2 regions of the Stenotrophomonas sp. 169 genome follow, and region 2 is predicted to be linked to the other one. Evidence: riboswitches for the same ligand, from Rfam matches in the RefSeq annotation. Region 2 holds a riboswitch; the other holds the start of a gene.
What was found. Region 2 has a riboswitch for glycine ahead of ICJ04_RS15945 (trimeric intracellular cation channel family protein). Riboswitches for the same ligand answer to the same signal wherever they lie in the genome.
Positions count from the first base shown of each region.

Region 1: it holds a riboswitch for glycine, as region 2 does, so the genes downstream of both, gcvP (aminomethyl-transferring glycine dehydrogenase) here and ICJ04_RS15945 (trimeric intracellular cation channel family protein) in region 2, are expected to answer to the same signal.

Region 1 covers NZ_CP061204.1:2,940,694-2,945,038, forward strand. Annotated here, with positions in the region: gene ICJ04_RS12855 (M2 family metallopeptidase) at 1-127, shown strand, start outside; gene ICJ04_RS12860 (hypothetical protein) at 221-613, opposite strand; gene ICJ04_RS12865 (multidrug effflux MFS transporter) at 719-1,939, opposite strand; glycine riboswitch at 2,224-2,326, shown strand; gene gcvP (aminomethyl-transferring glycine dehydrogenase) at 2,387-4,345, shown strand, end outside.
Region 2 covers NZ_CP061204.1:3,623,521-3,627,865, reverse strand. Annotated here, with positions in the region: gene ICJ04_RS15950 (MdtA/MuxA family multidrug efflux RND transporter periplasmic adaptor subunit) at 1-993, opposite strand, end outside; gene ICJ04_RS15945 (trimeric intracellular cation channel family protein) at 1,285-1,902, opposite strand; glycine riboswitch at 2,021-2,114, opposite strand; glycine riboswitch at 2,127-2,217, opposite strand; gene ICJ04_RS15940 (GIY-YIG nuclease family protein) at 2,258-2,527, shown strand; gene ICJ04_RS15935 (NAD(P)/FAD-dependent oxidoreductase) at 2,795-4,081, opposite strand; gene ICJ04_RS15930 (NYN domain-containing protein) at 4,184-4,345, shown strand, end outside.

The sequences.
Region 1 (4,345 bases), 680 kb from region 2:
GATCGAGTACTTCAGCCCGGTCAACGCGTGGCTGAAGGAGCAGAACCAGGGCCAGGTGTGCGGTTGGCAGGCCAGTGCCGCGGCGCCTGCTGCACCGGCAGCGCCGGCAGCGCCCGCACAGCGCTGACCGCGCCCCGTGATCCGGTAGCGCCGCGCCCTGCTCGGCGCTACCTTCGGACTTCATGCGACGCCGGGCATCGCCCGGCGCCGTCACGGCTGATCAGTTGGCCTTGCCTGCCGTCATCTTCGCGGCAAGCGCATCCTTGAACTCATCGAAACTGACCCCTTGCGCATTGGCCTCCGCCTGCGCGGCGTCACGCAGCGCATCGGAATACACCAGGCGCACCGGCGTGCCATTGCGCTCGTGCAGTTCACCCGCCTGCATGATCAGGGACAGCACCTGGGCAGCACTCTCGCTCTGGCCGGCAATGCGACCGTCCATGCCCAGCACCCATTCGCCATCGCGGCGGACAATGCCGGCCAGCAGCGTCCGCTGCTGATCGCGCAGTTCGGCGTGCGGCTCGACGGGCGAGGCGTTGGCAGCGTCCCGGTTGGCGGTCTGGGTTTCGCGGCGCCGGCGGATATCGCGGCGCAGTTTGGAAGTGGTCGACATCAGGGGCTTACAGTCATCCGGGTGCGCAAGGATACCCCAGCGGCGTCCCGCGCCGGCTTCACCGCCACGGCCCGCGCACGGCGCAGCGGCTCTGCCGGCTGGCGCTCAGCGTGCATGGGCGTGCGGGTTGCGCCGAGCGCAGGCGTTTTCCCAGTACCACACCGACGCCCCAAGCACGAAGAAACCAGCGTAGCCAAAGGCGAGATGCACCGGGTTGCTGCTCAGCAGGGGCGACAGCACACCGGCAACGAAGGTATTGATCATCATCTGGATGAACATCTGCATCGAGGAGGCGAGCCCGCGCTGATGCGGGTACAGATCCAGCACGCCCAGCGCCAGGATCGGGAAGATCATCGCCAGTCCGGTGCCCCCCATGAATATCGGAACGACTGCCCAAGGCAAAGCGATTTCTGGCACCGACAGCACGTAGCCGATGTTGAGCACCGCCGACAATCCACACAGGCCGAAGCCGATGCCGATCTGCCGCTGCGGAAGCACACGCCCGGCCATCTGCCCGGACAGGAACGCCCCCAGCGTCATCCCGCCGATGGTCGGCACGAACAGCCAGGCAAAACCGCCCTCCCCCAGTTTCAGGTGCTGCATGACGAACACCGGGGCCGAGGAGATGTACAGGAACACGCTGGAAAAATTCAGCGCGCTGGCCAGCGCAAGGCGCAACAGGCGTGGGTTGGAGCCCATCCGCAGGTAGTCGCGCAGCAATCCGCGCGGCGACAGCGACGTACGCGCTTCGACCGGATGCGTCTCGGGCAGGAACCGCGCCGTGGCCACCAGCAACAGCAACGAAAACACCACCAGGAACCAGAAGATCAGCGGCCAACCGGCGCCACTGAGCAGGATCCAGCCGCCGATGATCGGTGCGATGGCTGGGGCGATGCCGAAGATCATCGAGACCTGGCTCATCAGCCGCTGGGCATCATGGCCGTGGTACAGATCGCGGATCACCGCACGGCCGACGATCATGCCAACGCCCGCTGACAGACCCTGCAGCGCGCGGAACACCAGCAGCGTGGTCAGATCGGTTGACAGCGCGCAGCCTACCGAGGCGCCGACAAAGATCACCAACCCCCCCAGGATCACCCGCTTGCGACCCAGCGCATCCGAAAGCGGCCCGTGGGCCAAACTCATCAGCCCGTAGAACAGCAGGTACACGCTGATGGTCTGCTGCACCGCGACCTCGTCCACGCGCAGGCGCTGCGCCAGTTGCGGAAAGGCGGGAAAGATCGTGTCGATCGAGAACGGACCAAACATCGCCAGACCTGCGAGCAGCAGAGCCAGACGGCGGGTCGAGGGCGAGGCGGCAGTCATGGAGGTGTCCGGAGGAGCCGCGCAGGCCATGCGCGGCAGGCGCCAGCCCGTGTCCGGAAAAGACAGGAAGGCGGCGCCGGATGAATACGAATGGTGCGTCATGATAGGCCGTAGCGGTCCCCTTTGCCATTCGGTCCGATCCGAAAACGTCTGGTCCCTGACTCCATTCAGCCGCACATCCATCAGGGCCGACCGCTATAATCAACGGGCAACAAGGTGGGAGAAGCAGGACACCGCTGCCGAAGGCGCAAACGCCCGTAATCGCTCAGGCCCGTGACCACCCGCATCAAAACTCTGGAGAGACCGGTTCGATCCGGCGCCGAAGGGGCACGAAGCCGCGCACACGCGCGCTTCCAAACTCTCAGGCAAAAGGACAGAGGGGCGCCCCGCAGGCTGCCGAATGGCGGCCTGCCCACGTGCGTGCCCTTTCCCGACGGATCCTTCGCCATGCCCCAGAACACCCCTTCGCTGCGCGAGCTCGAACATCACAACGCGTTCGTCGAACGCCATATCGGCCCCAACGATGCCGAAATCGCGCAGATGCTCGGCGTGGTCGGCCACGCCTCGCTGGATGCGCTGACCGACGCCATCGTGCCCGCGCGCATCAAGTCGCCGGCACCGCTGGCGTTGCCCGAATCGGTGACTGAAGTCGAGGCGCTGGCGAAGATCCGTGCAATCGCCGACCAGAACACGGTGCTGCGCAGCTTCATCGGCCAGGGCTATTACGGTACCCACACGCCGAACGTCATCCTGCGCAACATCCTGGAAAACCCCGCGTGGTACACGGCCTACACGCCGTACCAGGCCGAGATCTCGCAGGGCCGCATGGAAGCGTTGATCAACTTCCAGACGCTGTGCGCGGACCTGACCGGCATGGAAATCGCCAATGCCTCGTTGCTGGACGAAGCCACGGCGGCCGCCGAAGCAATGACCCTGGCCAAGCGTTCGGCGAAGTCGAAGTCGGACACCTTCTTCGTGCACGACGCGGTGCATCCGCAGACGCTGGAACTGCTGCGCACCCGCGCCGAGCCGCTGGGCATCGTACTGCGCGTGGGCACCCCGGCCGAAGCACTGGAAGCGGAAGCGTTCGGCCTGCTGCTGCAGTACCCGGACACCTTCGGCCAGGTCGGCGACTATAAGGCGCTGGTCGATGCCGTGCATGCACGCGGCGGCCTGGTGGCCGTGGCGACCGACCTGCTCGCACTGACCTTGCTGGTGGCACCGGGCGAATGGGGCGCGGACATCGTGGTCGGCAACAGCCAGCGTTTCGGCGTGCCGTTCGGTTTCGGTGGCCCGCATGCCGCCTTCATGGCCTGCCGTGATGCCTACAAGCGCTCGATGCCCGGCCGCCTGATCGGCGTATCGATCGACGCGCAGGGCAACCCGGCGTACCGCTTGACCCTGCAGACCCGCGAGCAGCACATCCGCCGCGAGAAGGCCACCTCCAACATCTGTACCGCGCAGGTACTGCTGGCGGTGATGGCGTCGATGTACGCGGTGTACCACGGCCCGGAAGGCCTGACCCGCATTGCCCGCCGCACCCATCGCCTGGCGGCGATCCTGGCGGCTGCCCTGCGCAGCAACGCGGTGGCCGTTGGCGAAACGTTCTTCGACACGCTGCATGTCACCGGCATAGACGCCGACGCCGTGCATGCCAAGGCGCGCGCTGCCGGCTATAACCTGCGCGCGATCGACAGCAGTTCGGTGGGCATCAGCCTGGATGAAACCGCCACCCGCGAAGACATCGTCGCGCTGGCCCAGGTATTCGGTGCACACGCGGATGTGGAAGCACTCGATGCGAGCACGGCCGATGCCATTCCGGCCGGCCTGGTGCGCAGCAGCGCGTTCCTGACCCACCCGGTCTTCAATACCCACCACAGCGAACACGAACTGCTGCGTTACCTGCGCTCGTTGGCCGACAAGGATCTGGCGATGGATCGCACGATGATCCCGCTGGGTTCGTGCACGATGAAGCTCAATGCCACCGCCGAAATGATTCCGGTCACCTGGCCGGAGTTCGGCAACATCCATCCGCTGGTTCCGGCGGAACAGGCCATTGGCTACAAGGCACTCATCGAGGGCCTTGAAGCGATGCTGGTGGAATGCACCGGTTACGACGCTGTGAGCCTGCAGCCCAACTCCGGCGCGCAGGGCGAATATGCCGGCCTGTTGGCCATCCGTGCTTACCACCGCTCGCGCGGCGACGATCACCGCGATATCTGCCTCATTCCCGACTCCGCTCACGGCACCAACCCGGCCTCGGCGCAGATGTGCGGGATGAAGGTCGTGGTCACCAAGACAGACGCCAACGGCAATGTCGACGTCGATGACATCCGCCGCAACGCAGAAAAGTACAGCGACCGACTCGCCGCGCTGATGGTCACCTATCCGTCCACGCACGGCGTG
Region 2 (4,345 bases):
ATCCTGGTCGATCACATGCACGTAGTTGCCTTTGCTGCCGAACTGCACGGCGGCATCGGGAATCACCACGGCATCGTGCGCACCGAGCTGCAGGCGGATGTTCACGAACTGGTTGGGGAACAGCGCGTCATCGGCGTTGTCGAACTGCGCGCGCAGCTTCAAGGTGCCGGTGGCCGTGTCGATCACGTTGTCCACGCTGGACAGCACACCGTCGCCCAGCGCGGCGCGCTCTTCGCGGTCCCAGGCCTGCACCGCCAACGCCGGCGTGGCGCGCACGGCATCCAGCAGCGCCGGAAGTTCCGGTTCGGGCACGGTGAACAGCACGCTGATCGGCGCGGTCTGCGCCAGCGTGACCAGGCCATCGGCATCGCTGCTGCGGATCAGGTTGCCTACGTCCACCCGTCGCAGGCCGAGCCGACCGCTCACCGGTGCGGTGATACGGGTGTACTGCAACTGCAGGCGGGCTTCGTCCACCGTGGCCTGGTCGCTCAAGCGTCGCCCCTGCAGCTGCCGGACCTTGCTCTGCTGGTCACTGAGTTCCTGCCCGGACACATAGTTCTTTGCCTGCAGCTCGCGGAACCGCTGCAGCTGGCGCTCTGCATTTTCCAGTTCGGCCAGGTTCTGCTGCTGGGTGCCCTGTGCCTGGGCGAGACGCACCTCGTACGGGCGCGGATCGATCTGCGCGATCAGCTCGCCTGCACGGACGTGCTGGCCTTCGTCGACATGCAGCTTCAGCAGTTCACCATCGACGCGGCTGCGCACCACCACGCTGTGCAACGGGGTCACGGTACCGATGGCTTTCAGCCGCAACTGCAGCGGTTCGGCACTGGCGCGCGCCACGCGCACCGGAGTCGGCTTGCGGCCGCCTTCATCGGTTGCCGGAGCAGCGTGCGGCCACGCCCACCATGCGATCAGCGCAACAAGCGCGACGAGGGAAGCTGCCAGCAGCAGCATGCGGTTACGGCGGAGGCGCGACGGTTCGGCAACGGACATGGGGCATCCTGCACCCTGCGCTGGCGCAGGGTAGTACTGCGCCAGGGACACGACTGCATGGCCTGGCAACTGGGGGGAAGGGTTGTCTGGCGGGGCCGCAGAGGCAGCGTGGCTGGATGCCGCCGCACGCAGCGACGGGGCCGTCATGGTAGCTAATCGCACGGCATATTTCCGCATGACCAAGGTCATGGGGGCGGTATTCCGGCGCGTGACGGCCGCTGGCCCTCACCGGTAAGCACGCGCTGGTATCACCGGTAGTGACGGCCGCTGGCCGTCAACAGTCCAAACGCGTCAGTGCACTTCGTCGTGGTACACGAACTTCGGCATTTCCCAGCGGTAGTGGATCGCCAGCAGGCGTAACGCGAACCCCCCGCCCAGGCAGCACAGGATGGCGATGTTGTCGGCCACGTTCCAGCGCAACAGCAGCAGATACGCAGCACCGGTGAGCAACGAGATGATCGCGTAGAGCTCTTTCTGGAAGATCAGCGGCACCTCGTTGCACAGGATGTCGCGCAGCACGCCGCCGAACGCACCGGTCAGCATCCCGGCGATCAGCACGATCGGTGTGGCGTGTCCGGTCTCGCGGGCGATCGCGCAGCCGATCAGGGTGAAGGCGATCAGCCCCAGACCATCCAGCACCAGGAACGTGCGGCGGAAGTGGTGCATCCAGCGCGCCACCCAGGTGGCGATCAACGCAGCGCAGACGGTGAATCCGAGGTACTCCGGGTGCTTCACCCAGGCCAAGGGGTAATGGCCGAGGATGATGTCGCGCAGTGAGCCCCCGCCCAACGCGGTGACACAGGCGATCATGACCACGCCGAAAAGATCCATGCGGCGGCGTCCTGCGGACAGGGCGCCGGTCATGGCTTCGGCGGAAATAGCGATCAGGTAGATGATGGACAACAGCATGGGCAGGCTCCGGACGCGGTGGGACGCCGCTGACGGTAGAACCGACGTGAGTCGGCTGACGGACGGCCACGCAAGGCTCGCACCGATGCGCGCGCATCGACGAATCAAGGTGACCGGTGCCGCTCCCGCTGTCCTTTTGCCTGAGAGTTCAGCGGATGAAACCGCGTGCCCCTTCGGCGGATCCTTGCGGACCTCTCTCCAGCTCGGCGAATCGGATACATGGTTGGTGGGATGCCATCCCACCGGCCTGAGCGATCATGGGAGCCTGCGCCTTCGGCGGGTGCCAGCGTGGCACCACTCTCCTGCATCCGGCGCGTAGTGTAGCTGCTGGCCGCCGTTGGGCGATAATCGCCGCATGCCCTGCCTGACTGCCCCGTGGTTTCTGTACCTGCTTGAATGCCGGGATGGCAGCTATTACGCGGGGATCAGCACCGACGTACAGGCACGCTTCGCCGCCCACCAGGCCGGCAAGGGGGCGCGTTACACCCGCGCGCGCCCACCCCTGCAGATCCTGGCCGTACGCCAGTATCCAGACCGCGCGGAAGCCTCGCGCGCCGAGTGGCAACTGAAGCAGCTGCCGCGCGCGAAGAAGCTCGCATGGCTCAGCGGCGCCATCGGCCCGTGACGCACGACCGGTAGAGCCGCCTGGTAGAGCCGACTTCAGTCGGCTGCTCTTAGCGCACCACCGCGCAAGCCGATCGGTAGAGCCGACTTCAGTCGGCTGTTCTTACCGCACCACCGCGCAAGCCGACTGAAGTCGGCTCTACCGGTAGGCACCATCCGTAGACCCGATCCGTAAGCCCCACCCGTAGGCCCATCCGTGGCCCCAACCCGTGGGCCCATCCGCAGACCCCACCCATGAACCCCACGCGTCAGCGCAGCGGTCGCGCCGCTACACCGAAGGTGGCGGATCCTTCGGCGGCTTCACGTCACCGAAGATGATCCGTGCGCTGCGCTGGTAGCTCCAGTACGCCACGGCCCAGTTCAACAACACCACCATGCGGTTGCGGAAGCCGATCAGGAAGAACACGTGGGCGGCCAGCCAGAACCACCACGCCAGCACGCCGGACAGCTGCAGCTTGCCCAGGTGCACGATCGCGGCCATGCGGCCGATGGTGGCCAGGTTGCCGTAGTCGGCGTACGTGAACGCGCCCGGCCCCGGCTTGCCGTGCAGGCGCGCACGAACGGTGTCCGCTACGTGTTTGCCCATCTGCTTTGCCGCCGGTGCGACGCCTGGCACCGGTCGACCATCGGCCTGGGTCAGCGCGGCCAGGTCGCCGGCCACGAACACTTCCGGGTGGCCGGGCAGGGTCAGGTCAGGCTGCACCTGCACGCGGCCAGCGCGGTCGAGCGGCACGTCCAGCGTGGCGCCCAACGGCGATGCGGCGACGCCTGCCGCCCACACCACCGTGCGTGCAGGAACGAACTGATCGCCCAGCTGGAAGCCGAGGCTGTCGATCGACGTCACCGGGGTGCCGGTCAGTACTTCCACGCCCAGTTTTTCCAGCTGCCGACGTGCCTTCAGCGAGAGCACGTCCGGGAACGTGGACAGCACGCGCGGTCCGGCTTCCACCAGGCGCACCTTGGCCGACGCCGGGTCGATGTGGCGGAACTCGTTGCGCAGGGTATGCCGGGCAATTTCGGCCAGCGTGCCGGCCAGTTCCACGCCGGTCGGGCCACCGCCGACTACGGCGAAGCTGAGCCACGCCGCCTTCTTTTCCGGATCCGGCTCGGCCTCGGCACGCTCGAAGGCCAACAGCAGCTTGCGTCGCAAGGCAATCGCGTCATCCAGCGTCTTCAGGCCGGGCGCATCCTTGGCCCATTCGTCATGGCCGAAATAGGCATGGGTGGCGCCGCTGGCCAGCAGCAGGGAGTCGTACGTCATCGAGGTGCCATCGGCCAGATGCACGCTGCGCGTCACCTTGTCGATGCGGCTGACTTCGCCCAGGCGGACTTCCACGTTGCGCTGTTGGCCGAGGATATGCCGCAGCGGTGCGGCGATATCCGGTGCGGAAAGACCTGCCGTCGCGACCTGGTACAGCAAGGGCTGGAACAGATGATGGTTGCGGCGGTCGATCAGGGTGATGCGGATGCGCTCGCTGGCCAAGGCGCGGGTCGCCCAGAGGCCGGCGAAACCGCCGCCGACGATGACCAGGTGGGGGGTGCGCTCGCGGGACATCGCGTGGCTCCAGTAGGGGGGCGTGGGGATGATCGCATGTCACGGCGGGGTACGCCGCGCTGGAACATACTGTCCTCTGCCCATCGTCAGCCTGGAGTCGGTATGTCCGAGTCTGAAAAGCGCATTGCCCTGTTGATCGACGCCGACAACGCGCCTGCCGCGAAGATCGAGGAAGTCCTGGCCGAGGTCGCCCGCCACGGCGTGGCGAACGTGCGCCGTGCCTACGGCAACTGGAAGAGCCCGAACCTGAAAAGCTGGGAAGCG